DNA from 3 places in the Peribacillus sp. TH27 genome. Region 1 is predicted to be linked to each of the others. Evidence: a T-box and tRNA genes for the amino acid it is inferred to sense, from the RefSeq annotation. Region 1 holds a T-box; the other regions hold tRNA genes.

The links. The T-box of region 1 lies ahead of pheS (phenylalanine--tRNA ligase subunit alpha). A T-box ahead of a tRNA ligase gene usually reads a tRNA of that ligase, here a tRNA-Phe.
Region 2: it encodes a tRNA-Phe, which carries the amino acid that the T-box ahead of pheS (phenylalanine--tRNA ligase subunit alpha) is inferred to sense. The anticodon was not compared.
Region 3: it encodes a tRNA-Phe, which carries the amino acid that the T-box ahead of pheS (phenylalanine--tRNA ligase subunit alpha) is inferred to sense. The anticodon was not compared.

What each region holds. Positions count from the first base shown of each region.
Region 1 is NZ_JAEKEV010000002.1:4,629,894-4,634,047, forward strand. Features, by position in the region: gene sspI (small acid-soluble spore protein SspI) at 1-44, opposite strand, end outside; gene JFU24_RS23630 (TrmH family RNA methyltransferase) at 167-925, shown strand; T-box leader at 970-1,209, shown strand; gene pheS (phenylalanine--tRNA ligase subunit alpha) at 1,269-2,309, shown strand; gene pheT (phenylalanine--tRNA ligase subunit beta) at 2,337-4,154, shown strand, end outside.
Region 2 is NZ_JAEKEV010000002.1:2,312,671-2,316,824, reverse strand. Features, by position in the region: rRNA gene JFU24_RS12685 (23S ribosomal RNA) at 1-1,802, shown strand, start outside; rRNA gene rrf (5S ribosomal RNA) at 1,919-2,034, shown strand; tRNA gene JFU24_RS12675 (tRNA-Asn) at 2,044-2,118, shown strand; tRNA gene JFU24_RS12670 (tRNA-Ser) at 2,124-2,215, shown strand; tRNA gene JFU24_RS12665 (tRNA-Glu) at 2,225-2,299, shown strand; tRNA gene JFU24_RS12660 (tRNA-Val) at 2,314-2,389, shown strand; tRNA gene JFU24_RS12655 (tRNA-Met) at 2,480-2,553, shown strand; tRNA gene JFU24_RS12650 (tRNA-Asp) at 2,559-2,634, shown strand; tRNA gene JFU24_RS12645 (tRNA-Phe) at 2,647-2,722, shown strand; tRNA gene JFU24_RS12640 (tRNA-Thr) at 2,730-2,805, shown strand; tRNA gene JFU24_RS12635 (tRNA-Tyr) at 2,821-2,904, shown strand; tRNA gene JFU24_RS12630 (tRNA-Trp) at 2,915-2,988, shown strand; tRNA gene JFU24_RS12625 (tRNA-His) at 3,006-3,081, shown strand; tRNA gene JFU24_RS12620 (tRNA-Gln) at 3,120-3,194, shown strand; tRNA gene JFU24_RS12615 (tRNA-Gly) at 3,198-3,272, shown strand; tRNA gene JFU24_RS12610 (tRNA-Cys) at 3,281-3,354, shown strand; tRNA gene JFU24_RS12605 (tRNA-Leu) at 3,363-3,443, shown strand; gene JFU24_RS12600 (hypothetical protein) at 3,855-4,154, shown strand, end outside.
Region 3 is NZ_JAEKEV010000002.1:3,783,343-3,787,496, reverse strand. Features, by position in the region: gene JFU24_RS19685 (1,4-dihydroxy-2-naphthoate polyprenyltransferase) at 1-161, shown strand, start outside; gene JFU24_RS19680 (TraR/DksA C4-type zinc finger protein) at 307-1,056, shown strand; tRNA gene JFU24_RS19675 (tRNA-Glu) at 1,097-1,168, opposite strand; tRNA gene JFU24_RS19670 (tRNA-Ser) at 1,172-1,262, opposite strand; tRNA gene JFU24_RS19665 (tRNA-Asn) at 1,264-1,338, opposite strand; tRNA gene JFU24_RS19660 (tRNA-Ile) at 1,351-1,427, opposite strand; tRNA gene JFU24_RS19655 (tRNA-Gly) at 1,434-1,507, opposite strand; tRNA gene JFU24_RS19650 (tRNA-His) at 1,512-1,587, opposite strand; tRNA gene JFU24_RS19645 (tRNA-Phe) at 1,605-1,680, opposite strand; tRNA gene JFU24_RS19640 (tRNA-Asp) at 1,703-1,778, opposite strand; tRNA gene JFU24_RS19635 (tRNA-Met) at 1,785-1,858, opposite strand; tRNA gene JFU24_RS19630 (tRNA-Ser) at 1,963-2,055, opposite strand; tRNA gene JFU24_RS19625 (tRNA-Ile) at 2,074-2,150, opposite strand; tRNA gene JFU24_RS19620 (tRNA-Met) at 2,161-2,237, opposite strand; tRNA gene JFU24_RS19615 (tRNA-Ala) at 2,264-2,339, opposite strand; tRNA gene JFU24_RS19610 (tRNA-Pro) at 2,357-2,433, opposite strand; tRNA gene JFU24_RS19605 (tRNA-Arg) at 2,443-2,519, opposite strand; tRNA gene JFU24_RS19600 (tRNA-Leu) at 2,529-2,617, opposite strand; tRNA gene JFU24_RS19595 (tRNA-Gly) at 2,630-2,704, opposite strand; tRNA gene JFU24_RS19590 (tRNA-Leu) at 2,713-2,794, opposite strand; tRNA gene JFU24_RS19585 (tRNA-Lys) at 2,804-2,879, opposite strand; tRNA gene JFU24_RS19580 (tRNA-Thr) at 2,900-2,975, opposite strand; tRNA gene JFU24_RS19575 (tRNA-Val) at 2,987-3,062, opposite strand; rRNA gene rrf (5S ribosomal RNA) at 3,075-3,190, opposite strand; rRNA gene JFU24_RS19565 (23S ribosomal RNA) at 3,307-4,154, opposite strand, start outside.

The DNA.
Region 1 (4,154 bases):
CCGGTTACGTTTTGAATGATCGCATTCCTTAGGTTTAAATTCACATTTATTCCTCCTCTTACACATAATGACTCACATTAATAGCATTTCACAAACTGGCATGCAATATGTATGTAAATTGCGTTATAATAGGACAATCAGTGTAAAGTTAAAGGAGCGTTTACCCTTGAAATATATTGAATCCGTAAAAAACCCGCAAGTGAAGCAATGGAAAAAGCTATTGACGAAGAAAGAGCGCGACAAAACAGGGAAATATTTAGTCGAAGGCTTTCACCTCGTTGAAGAAGCGTTAAAAGAAGAAATCGTCATTGAAGTGATTGTTAATGAAGAAACAGAAATGCCTGCCCATTTTACACTAGAAGGCACAGAAGTCATTTATGTTAAAAATGATATTATGAAAGCGATTTGTGATACAGAGACCCCTCAGGGAATTGCAGCTGTATGTGAGCAGAAATCAATTAGTATGGCGTCCATTAATCCGGATAAACTATTGTTGATAGATGCGGTACAGGATCCAGGGAATCTCGGAACGATGATTCGGACGGCAGATGCGGCTGGAATTGATGCTGTCATTCTCGGCGAAGGCTGTGCAGATCTGTATAATCCGAAAGTGGTCCGTTCGACGCAAGGAAGCCTGTTTCATATGCCTGTCATCAAAGGAAACCTTTCTGAAATCATCGATGAATTGAAGCAAAAAGGCACACCGGTTTACGGCACAGCCCTTGAAGGAGCCTCGCCATTTGAAGAAGTGGAAAAGTCCTCTCGATTTGCTTTGCTTGTTGGTAATGAAGGACAGGGAGTAGCAAAGGGATTGCTAGAGAAAACTACGAAAAACCTCTATATTCCTATCTACGGGAAAAGCGAATCTCTTAATGTAGGGATTGCGGCTGGGATTTTAATGTACCATTTACGAAAATCAATTTGAAACGGCTGACGAATTATAATATAATAAAACAGAATTTTATAATGAAAACAACGATGACAAAGAGTAGTAACTTAAGATATCCATAACCAGGGAAAAAATGCCGTGACTGAAAGCATTTTTATGGCGCTGCTTAAGGGAATTCACCTTTCGAGTTGGCATTGGGAAGACATAGGGTCCGAAAAATGTTCCGGTGAAGAGCCGTTATTTTTATGAAGTGAGTGCGAAGTTTTTTTGCTTGTGCACTAATAAGGGTGGTACCGCGATACATAAACCTCGTCCCTTTCTGGGATTGGGGTTTTTTTGTGTTTATTTTTACAAAAGGAAAATAAAGGAGGAAGACATGATGCAGGAACGTTTACTAGAACTGCAGGAAGAAGCGTTGCAAAAAGTTGCCGCAGCTTCCGAACTAAAGGAACTGAATGAAGTCCGTGTTTCTTATTTAGGGAAAAAAGGACCTATCACTGAGGTATTGCGTGGCATGGGTAAATTGTCAGCGGAGGAACGGCCGAAAATCGGTGCTCTTGCTAATGATGTTCGTGAAGCAATCGCTTCAAAAATTGAGGAGAAACAAAAAGCTCTTGAAACAGCTGCTGTCAATGCAAAGCTAGCAACAGAAACCATTGATGTTACACTTCCAGGACGACCGGTTAACAAGGGGAATCTTCACCCATTAACACGTGTTGTAGAAGAAATTGAAGATTTATTCATCGGTATGGGTTACACAGTTGCAGAAGGTCCAGAAGTCGAAAGCGACTACTACAATTTTGAGGCATTAAACCTGCCGAAAAGCCATCCGGCACGTGATATGCAGGACTCTTTCTACATCACAGATGAAATCCTAATGCGTACACACACTTCACCGGTACAAGCTAGAACGATGGAAAAACATAAAGGCCAAGGCCCTGTTAAAATTATTTGCCCTGGTAAAGTATATCGCCGTGATAACGATGACGCGACACACTCCCATCAATTCCAACAAATTGAAGGCCTGGTCATCGATGAAAACATCAGCATGAGCGACCTGAAAGGTACGCTTGACGTGTTTGCGAAAAAAGTATTTGGTCAAGACCGTGAAATCCGTCTTCGTCCAAGTTTCTTCCCATTTACAGAACCATCTGTTGAAGTTGATATTTCTTGTAAAATCTGCGGTGGAAAAGGCTGCAGCGTCTGTAAACAAACAGGCTGGATTGAAGTGCTGGGCGGCGGGATTGTTCACCCGAACGTACTTGAAATGGCTGGATTCGATTCGGAAAAATACTCAGGATTCGCTTTTGGAATCGGTGTGGAACGAATCGCAATGTTGAAATACGGTGTGGATGATATCCGTCACTTCTATACAAATGATGTTCGTTTCTTAAAACAATTCCATCATCACGAAGCATAAATTTTATTTTAAAAAGGAGGACCTACCATGTTTGTGTCATATAAATGGTTGCAAGATTATGTAGACCTTTCCGGCATCAATGCAACAGAGCTTGCTGACAAAATCACAAAAAGCGGTATTGAGGTTGAAGGGGTAGAAAAGAAAAGTGAAGGGCTTAAAGGAGTTGTCATCGGACATGTACTTGAACGTGAACAGCATCCAAATGCCGATAAATTGAATAAATGTCTAGTCGATATCGGGTCAGAATATCCCGTTCAAATCATTTGTGGTGCACCGAATGTCGATAAAGGTCAAAAAGTCGCAGTGGCTACTGTCGGCGCTGTGCTTCCGGGCAACTTCAAAATTAAGAAAGCAAAACTTCGCGGAGAAGAATCGCACGGTATGATTTGTTCGCTTCAAGAATTGGGTTTTGAATCCAAGCTTGTGTCTAAAGACTATGCAACAGGCATCTTCGTGTTTCCAAATGATGCGGAAGTAGGTAAAGATGCATTAGAAGAGCTTGGCTTAAGCGATGAAGTGCTGGAACTTGGCTTAACCCCAAACCGCTCTGACGCTTTGAGCATGCTTGGTGTTGCCTACGAAGTAGGGGCTATTCTTGGTCGGGAAGTAAAATGGCCGGTTATCGAGAATGAAGAAGCAGCTGAAAAAGCATCAGATTATATTAGTGTCAAAGTGGAAGCGAAAGCAGATAATCCATTATACATCGCTAAAATCATCAAAGATGTAAAAGTCGGTCCGTCACCGCTTTGGATGCAGACTCGCCTTATGTCTGCAGGTATTCGTCCGCATAATAACGTAGTCGATATTACGAACTACATTTTGCTTGAATATGGTCAACCGCTACATGCATTTGATTATGATCGTTTTGGTTCAAAAGAAATTGTCATTCGCAGAGCAAAAGATGCAGAAAAAGTGGTCACATTGGATGAAACGGAACGTACTTTGACACCTGAACATTTAGTAATCACCAATGGCAACGAGCCGGTTGCAATTGCTGGAGTGATGGGCGGAGCTAATTCCGAAGTGAAAAATGATACAACGAATATAATTATTGAAAGTGCTTATTTTGCCGGTACCGTTGTTCGTAAAGCTTCAAAAGACCACGGTTTACGCAGTGAAGCCAGTGCCCGTTTTGAAAAAGGAGTCGATCCAGCCAGGGTACGTGAAGCTGGAGAGCGTGCTGCTCAATTAATTGCACAGTATGCAGGTGGTACAATTCTGCAAGGAACAGCAGAAGTTGACGAATTAACAATGGAACCTGCTGTAATAAGCATCACACTTGAAAAAATCAACACACTTCTTGGTACTGGCATGACGGTATCTGAAGTAGAGTCGATCTTCAAACGCCTGCAATTTGGAGTAGAGCTTGACAATGAAACGTTCACAATCACAGTCCCGACCCGCCGCGGTGACATTACGATTGAAGCGGATTTAGTTGAAGAAGCGGCACGTTTATATGGGTATGACAACATTCCCGCAACGTTGCCAATCGGTTCAGCAACTCCAGGTCAATTGACGGACTATCAAATCAAACGTCGGAAAGCTCGCCGTACCCTTGAAGGAGCAGGCCTTTACCAAGCAGTAACCTATTCACTAACGAGCCAGGAAAAAGCGGCCCAATTCGCATTGGAGACTCGCGAATCCATTCGTTTGGCAATGCCAATGAGTGAAGAACGAAGCCAATTGCGCTTGAGCATCGTGCCACAATTATTAGAAGTCGTGAAATACAATAATGCTCGCCAACTGGATTCACTTGCCTTATATGAAATCGGTTCAGTATTCTTTAAGCAGGATGGACAAGAGCTTCCTGAAGAGAAAGAACATATTGCTGGGGCTATCACAGGC
Region 2 (4,154 bases), 2.3 Mb from region 1:
GAGTGCGTAATAGCTCACTGGTCGAGTGACTCCGCGCCGAAAATGTACCGGGGCTAAACGTATCACCGAAGCTGTGGATTGACACCGTATGGTGTCGATGGTAGGAGAGCGTTCTAAGGGCGTTGAAGTCAGACCGGAAGGACTGGTGGAGCGCTTAGAAGTGAGAATGCCGGTATGAGTAGCGAAAGAAGGGTGAGAATCCCTTCCACCGAATGCCTAAGGTTTCCTGAGGAAGGCTCGTCCGCTCAGGGTTAGTCGGGACCTAAGCCGAGGCCGAAAGGCGTAGGCGATGGACAACAGGTTGATATTCCTGTACCACCTATACATCGTTTGAACGATGGGGGGACGCAGAAGGATAGGGTAAGCGCGCTGTTGGATATGCGCGTCCAAGCAGTTAGGCCGGAAACGAGGCAAATCCCGTTTCCATTAAGGCGGAGCTGTGATGGCGAGGGAAATATAGTACCGAAGTTCCTGATTCCACGCCGCCAAGAAAAGCCTCTAGTGAGATGTAAGGTGCCCGTACCGCAAACCGACACAGGTAGGCGAGGAGAGAATCCTAAGGTGTGCGAGAGAACTCTCGTTAAGGAACTCGGCAAAATGACCCCGTAACTTCGGGAGAAGGGGTGCTTTTTAGGGTGAATAGCCCGGAAAAGCCGCAGTGAATAGGCCCAGGCGACTGTTTAGCAAAAACACAGGTCTCTGCGAAGCCGCAAGGCGAAGTATAGGGGCTGACACCTGCCCGGTGCTGGAAGGTTAAGGGGAGAGGTTAGCGCAAGCGAAGCTTTGAACCGAAGCCCCAGTAAACGGCGGCCGTAACTATAACGGTCCTAAGGTAGCGAAATTCCTTGTCGGGTAAGTTCCGACCCGCACGAAAGGTGTAACGATCTGGGCACTGTCTCAACGAGAGACTCGGTGAAATTATAGTACCTGTGAAGATGCAGGTTACCCGCGACAGGACGGAAAGACCCCGTGGAGCTTTACTGCAGCCTGATATTGAATTTTGGTACAGCTTGTACAGGATAGGTAGGAGCCTGAGAAGCCGGAGCGCTAGCTTCGGTGGAGGCGTTGGTGGGATACTACCCTGGCTGTATTGAAATTCTAACCCGCGCCCCTTATCGGGGTGGGAGACAGTGTCAGGTGGGCAGTTTGACTGGGGCGGTCGCCTCCTAAAGAGTAACGGAGGCGCCCAAAGGTTCCCTCAGAATGGTTGGAAATCATTCGTAGAGTGTAAAGGCACAAGGGAGCTTGACTGCGAGACCTACAAGTCGAGCAGGGACGAAAGTCGGGCTTAGTGATCCGGTGGTTCCGCATGGAAGGGCCATCGCTCAACGGATAAAAGCTACCCCGGGGATAACAGGCTTATCTCCCCCAAGAGTCCACATCGACGGGGAGGTTTGGCACCTCGATGTCGGCTCATCGCATCCTGGGGCTGTAGTCGGTCCCAAGGGTTGGGCTGTTCGCCCATTAAAGCGGTACGCGAGCTGGGTTCAGAACGTCGTGAGACAGTTCGGTCCCTATCCGTCGCGGGCGCAGGAAATTTGAGAGGAGCTGTCCTTAGTACGAGAGGACCGGGATGGACGCACCGCTGGTGTACCAGTTGTCTTGCCAAAGGCATAGCTGGGTAGCTACGTGCGGACGGGATAAGTGCTGAAAGCATCTAAGCATGAAGCCCCCCTCGAGATGAGATTTCCCATAGCGCAAGCTAGTAAGATCCCTGAAAGATGATCAGGTTGATAGGTCAGAGGTGGAAGCGTGGCGACATGTGGAGCTGACTGATACTAATAGATCGAGGACTTAACCACGCTTTAAAAAATGAAATACCTTCTTATTATCTAGTTTTGAAGGAATGAAAATTTCTTCTTGCATTTTCTCAAAAAGACGTTATAATAATATATGTCTTGAAAAAATGTTAATAATGTTTGGTGACGATAGCGAAGAGGTCACACCCGTTCCCATTCCGAACACGGCAGTTAAGCTCTTCAGCGCCGATGGTAGTTGGGGGTTTCCCCCTGTGAGAGTAGGACGTCGCCAAGCTTATATCGTTCCGCAGTAGCTCAGTGGTAGAGCATTCGGCTGTTAACCGAACGGTCGTAGGTTCGAGTCCTACCTGCGGAGCCATTATTGGAGAGCTGTCCGAGTGGCCGAAGGAGCACGATTGGAAATCGTGTAGACGGGTAACCCTGTCTCAAGGGTTCAAATCCCTTGCTCTCCGCCATTTACAACTGGCCCGTTGGTCAAGCGGTTAAGACACCGCCCTTTCACGGCGGTAACACGGGTTCGAATCCCGTACGGGTCACCATTCCGAAAACATATGGAGGATTAGCTCAGCTGGGAGAGCATCTGCCTTACAAGCAGAGGGTCGGCGGTTCGATCCCGTCATCCTCCACCATTTTTTAAAAAGCAACAAGTTGTTTCTATATATCAGATATAATGAAACTGTTAACACGAAAACTTGATGCAATAGCAGCATTATTAACGTCGCGGGGTGGAGCAGTCCGGTAGCTCGTCGGGCTCATAACCCGAAGGTCGCAGGTTCAAATCCTGTCCCCGCAATCTATGGTCCCGTGGTGTAGCGGTTAACATGCCTGCCTGTCACGCAGGAGATCGCGGGTTCGATTCCCGTCGGGACCGCCATTTTTATTGTTTGGCTCAGTAGCTCAGTCGGTAGAGCAAAGGACTGAAAATCCTTGTGTCGGCGGTTCGATTCCGTCCTGAGCCACCATTGTAGTGCCGGTGTAGCTCAACTGGTAGAGCAACTGACTTGTAATCAGTAGGTTGGGGGTTCAAGTCCTCTTGCCGGCACCAGTAACATCCATATGCGGAGGGGTAGCGAAGTGGCTAAACGCGGCGGACTGTAAATCCGCTCCTTCGGGTTCGGCAGTTCGAATCTGCCCCCCTCCACCATTTTATTTATAGGGGTATAGTTTAAAGGTAGAACAGAGGTCTCCAAAACCTCCAGTGTGGGTTCGAGTCCTACTACCCCTGCCAATTTTAATTTTATAATGGCGATTGTGGCGAAGTGGTTAACGCACCTGATTGTGGTTCAGGCATTCGTGGGTTCGATTCCCATCAGTCGCCCCATTTTTTAATAAATGATGGTATAATAAGTATAACGTTAATGGGCTATAGCCAAGCGGTAAGGCAACGGATTTTGATTCCGTCATGCGAAGGTTCGATCCCTTCTAGCCCAGCCATTCGCGAAAGTAGTTCAGTGGTAGAATACAACCTTGCCAAGGTTGGGGTCGCGGGTTCGAATCCCGTCTTTCGCTCCAAAAACGTTGGCGGCATAGCCAAGCGGTAAGGCAGAGGTCTGCAAAACCTTTACCACCGGTTCGATTCCGGTTGCCGCCTCCAACAAAAATGCCGGTGTGGCGGAATTGGCAGACGCGCACGACTCAAAATCGTGTTCCTCTGGAGTGCCGGTTCGACCCCGGCCACCGGTATCACCAATAGCGAAGAAAAGCTATTACTTCAAGCTTCACACTTAATTGTGTGAAGCTTTTTTGTGTTTATCACGCACTACAGAATATGTACAAATATTGTGCGGGGTAGTGTGCGATGAGTAAAGGAGGAAATTTACTATAGGAAGATGAATTAAGAATTGTTACAAAAACTACTTACGTTAAATCTGATGAATTGGAGTTTAAATTATTCTTTGAAGACTGCCAATTAAGGAATCTTTGTCCTCATACTTTGAAATATTATCGAGAACAATTTAATGCGATTAAACGACCATTGGTAACAATGACAGAAAAGGATATTAAATTGCTGATATTAAATACCGTGAAGTTCGTCATTTACCGCGTTCTGGTGGTAAAATACAGTTGTAGTATTATGGGAAGAGAGGGGAAAATTTGAATAATATCGGTGAAGATTTTAAATTACGTGTTCATAGCAATCGTTGGGGCCATTATGACAATTACACTCTTATAAAAAAAGAAAATGGATGGACTGTTATTACTATGAAAATTCATGGTGACGAAGGCGATAAACACGGCAGTCCTGCTATTGAAAAAGCATTTGACAGAGAATCAATTTCATATCCAAACGATTTAGGATATTTCTTATCAGATATTTGGGATGCTTCAGAAACCAAAACTAAAGAAGAAGTTCAAAAATATTTCGATGAATTAGGAGAATGGATTTCTACCACT
Region 3 (4,154 bases), 850 kb from region 1:
TTGCCTTCCTAAGCATTCCGAAAGCCTTGGCAGCTATCAAAGGCTTCGTAGGTAAAACTTCACCTATTACGATGGTCCCTGCGATGAAAGCCACGGCCCAAACGAACACCTTCTTCGGCCTGCTTATGGCCATTGGATTATTCATCAGCTATCTTATTTAATCTCTAAGGACTGAGTCGATTTGACTCAGTCCTTTTTTGCTTCCTATCCAATTTGTTTCCCTCCCCTCCGATTCGGGTAATGAATAAGACACCCATCCAACCATTATTCAAATGAGATATAGACTTTCGAAGGAGTGAAATAAACATGGCAACCAAACAACAAACGCAACATTTAAAAAAAGAACTACTTATAGAAAAAGAAGAACTGAATAATAGGCTAAAAAATGATGAACAATCACTTCTAAATAAAAGTCAGACAGAATCTGTAGGGGAACTATCCTCCTATGACAATCATCCCGCTGACCTTGGAACCGAATTATTCGAAATGGAAAGAAACCAGGCACTAGATGAGCATGCACAATCTGAAATGGAAAAAGTCAAGAATGCATTGAATGCGATAGATGCAGGCTTCTATGGCCATTGTAAAACCTGTGATACTGAAATCCCTTTTGAACGGCTTGAAGCCATCCCTACCACTCTCTACTGTGTCGAGCACGCCCCAGAACGACCGACTATACAAGATCGACCAGTTGAAGAAGACGTACTGATTCCATCAAAGGGAAATAATTTTGAAAACCGTCATGGAAGTGAAATAGTAGATAAAGAAGATAGCTTTGGCGAAGTAGCCAAATTTGGTACATCTGAAACACCTGCGGATTACACGGGCGATCATGACAGCTATAATAATCTTTATAAAACAGAAGATGAAACCGATGGATTTCCTGAAGACTATGAAGGATTTGTAGCAAATGATATCGAAGGAAAAAAAATAAGGGGTATCCCGAATAAAAAGCAAAAGAACTATGAAGATACATTAGATGAAGAAAACGTTGAATCTCAGCTTGGAGACATTCCTTATAAACAAAAAGATAGTTATATCAATGAAGAGAAATAAATAAAAAAAAGAAGCATACAGAATGTATGCTTCTTTTTTATGACCCGTACGGGATTCGAACCCGTGTTACCGCCGTGAAAGGGCGGTGTCTTAACCGCTTGACCAACGGGCCAAATGGCGGAGAAGGAGGGATTTGAACCCTCGCGCCGCTCACGCGACCTACACCCTTAGCAGGGGCGCCTCTTCAGCCTCTTGAGTACTTCCCCATGGCTCCGCAGGTAGGACTCGAACCTACGACCGTTCGGTTAACAGCCGAATGCTCTACCACTGAGCTACTGCGGAACAATATGAATATGGTGGGCCTAAATGGACTCGAACCATCGACCTCACGCTTATCAGGCGTGCGCTCTAACCAGCTGAGCTATAGGCCCATAAATTGGAGCGGGTGAAGGGAATCGAACCCTCATCATCAGCTTGGAAGGCTGAGGTTTTACCACTAAACTACACCCGCGAAATGGGGCGACTGATGGGAATCGAACCCACGAATGCCTGAACCACAATCAGGTGCGTTAACCACTTCGCCACAATCGCCGTAATTTTTGAAATAATGGTGGCTCAGGACGGAATCGAACCGCCGACACAAGGATTTTCAGTCCTTTGCTCTACCGACTGAGCTACTGAGCCACATTTGTATTAAATTTTATAATGGCGGTCCCGACGGGAATCGAACCCGCGATCTCCTGCGTGACAGGCAGGCATGTTAACCGCTACACCACGGGACCTAATAATTGCGGGGACAGGATTTGAACCTGCGACCTTCGGGTTATGAGCCCGACGAGCTACCGGACTGCTCCACCCCGCGACGGTAATAATGAAACGATCTCGCATCAAGTTTTCGTGTAAATTGTTTCTTCCGCTTCCTCTATGTAAAGGTTGTTTCAAAACAACTTGCTGCTTTTAAAGAAATGGAGGAGGTAGAGGGATTCGAACCCCCGCGGGATTTGACTCCCCTGTCGGTTTTCAAGACCGATCCCTTCAGCCGAACTTGGGTATACCTCCGTGGCTAAAAAAATTACATGGTGGACCTTGTAGGACTCGAACCTACGACCGGACGGTTATGAGCCGTCTGCTCTAACCAGCTGAGCTAAAGGTCCTTATATTTATTGGTAGCGGCGGAGGGGATCGAACCCCCGACCTCACGGGTATGAACCGTACGCTCTAGCCAGCTGAGCTACACCGCCAATATAATATAAGTTTTGATGAAAAATGGTGGAGCCTAGCGGGATCGAACCGCTGACCTCCTGCGTGCAAGGCAGGCGCTCTCCCAGCTGAGCTAAGGCCCCATTCATTAGAAATCACGTGGTCGGGAAGACAGGATTCGAACCTGCGACCCCTTGGTCCCAAACCAAGTGCTCTACCAAGCTGAGCTACTTCCCGCAAAAAACATGGTGCGCCCGGCGGGAGTCGAACCTACAACCTTCTGATTCGTAGTCAGATGCTCTATCCAATTGAGCTACGGGCGCATATTAAGATGGTGCCGAGGACCGGAATCGAACCGGTACGGTAGTCACCTACCGCAGGATTTTAAGTCCTGTGCGTCTGCCAGTTCCGCCACCCCGGCACATACGAAAAGTGGAGCGGAAGACGGGATTCGAACCCGCGACCCCAACCTTGGCAAGGTTGTATTCTACCACTGAACTACTTCCGCATGAAAGATGCGGGTGAAGGGACTTGAACCCCCACGCCTTGCGGCGCCAGATCCTAAGTCTGGTGCGTCTGCCAATTCCGCCACACCCGCATAATATAATGGTGAGCCATGAAGGATTCGAACCTTCGACCCTCTGATTAAAAGTCAGATGCTCTACCAACTGAGCTAATGGCTCGTACGTTTAATAATAAAAGATGGTGCCGGCAAGAGGACTTGAACCCCCAACCTACTGATTACAAGTCAGTTGCTCTACCAGTTGAGCTACACCGGCAGGTGTAAAAATGGTGGAGGATGACGGGATCGAACCGCCGACCCTCTGCTTGTAAGGCAGATGCTCTCCCAGCTGAGCTAATCCTCCATATGTGTAACTGCTTGGCGGCGTCCTACTCTCACAGGGGGAAACCCCCAACTACCATCGGCGCTGAAGAGCTTAACTGCCGTGTTCGGAATGGGAACGGGTGTGACCTCTTCGCTATCGCCACCAAACAATGTTAACATTTTTTTAAGACATTTATTATTATAACGTCTTTTTGAAAAAATGCAAGAAGAAATTTTCATTCCTTCAAAACTAGATAATAAGAAGGTATTTCATTTTTTAAAGCGTGGTTAAGTCCTCGATCTATTAGTATCAGTCAGCTCCACATGTCGCCACGCTTCCACCTCTGACCTATCAACCTGATCATCTTTCAGGGATCTTACTAGCTTGCGCTATGGGAAATCTCATCTCGAGGGGGGCTTCATGCTTAGATGCTTTCAGCACTTATCCCGTCCGCACGTAGCTACCCAGCTATGCCTTTGGCAAGACAACTGGTACACCAGCGGTGCGTCCATCCCGGTCCTCTCGTACTAAGGACAGCTCCTCTCAAATTTCCTGCGCCCGCGACGGATAGGGACCGAACTGTCTCACGACGTTCTGAACCCAGCTCGCGTACCGCTTTAATGGGCGAACAGCCCAACCCTTGGGACCGACTACAGCCCCAGGATGCGATGAGCCGACATCGAGGTGCCAAACCTCCCCGTCGATGTGGACTCTTGGGGGAGATAAGCCTGTTATCCCCGGGGTAGCTTTTATCCGTTGAGCGATGGCCCTTCCATGCGGAACCACCGGATCACTAAGCCCGACTTTCGTCCCTGCTCGACTTGTAGGTCTCGCAGTCAAGCTCCCTTGTGCCTTTACACTCTACGAATGATTTCCAACCATTCTGAGGGAACCTTTGGGCGCCTCCGTTACTCTTTAGGAGGCGACCGCCCCAGTCAAACTGCCCACCTGACACTGTCTCCCACCCCGATAAGGGGCGCGGGTTAGAATTTCAATACAGCCAGGGTAGTATCCCACCAACGCCTCCACCGAAGCTAGCGCTCCGGCTTCTCAGGCTCCTACCTATCCTGTACAAGCTGTACCAAAATTCAATATCAGGCTGCAGTAAAGCTCCACGGGGTCTTTCCGTCC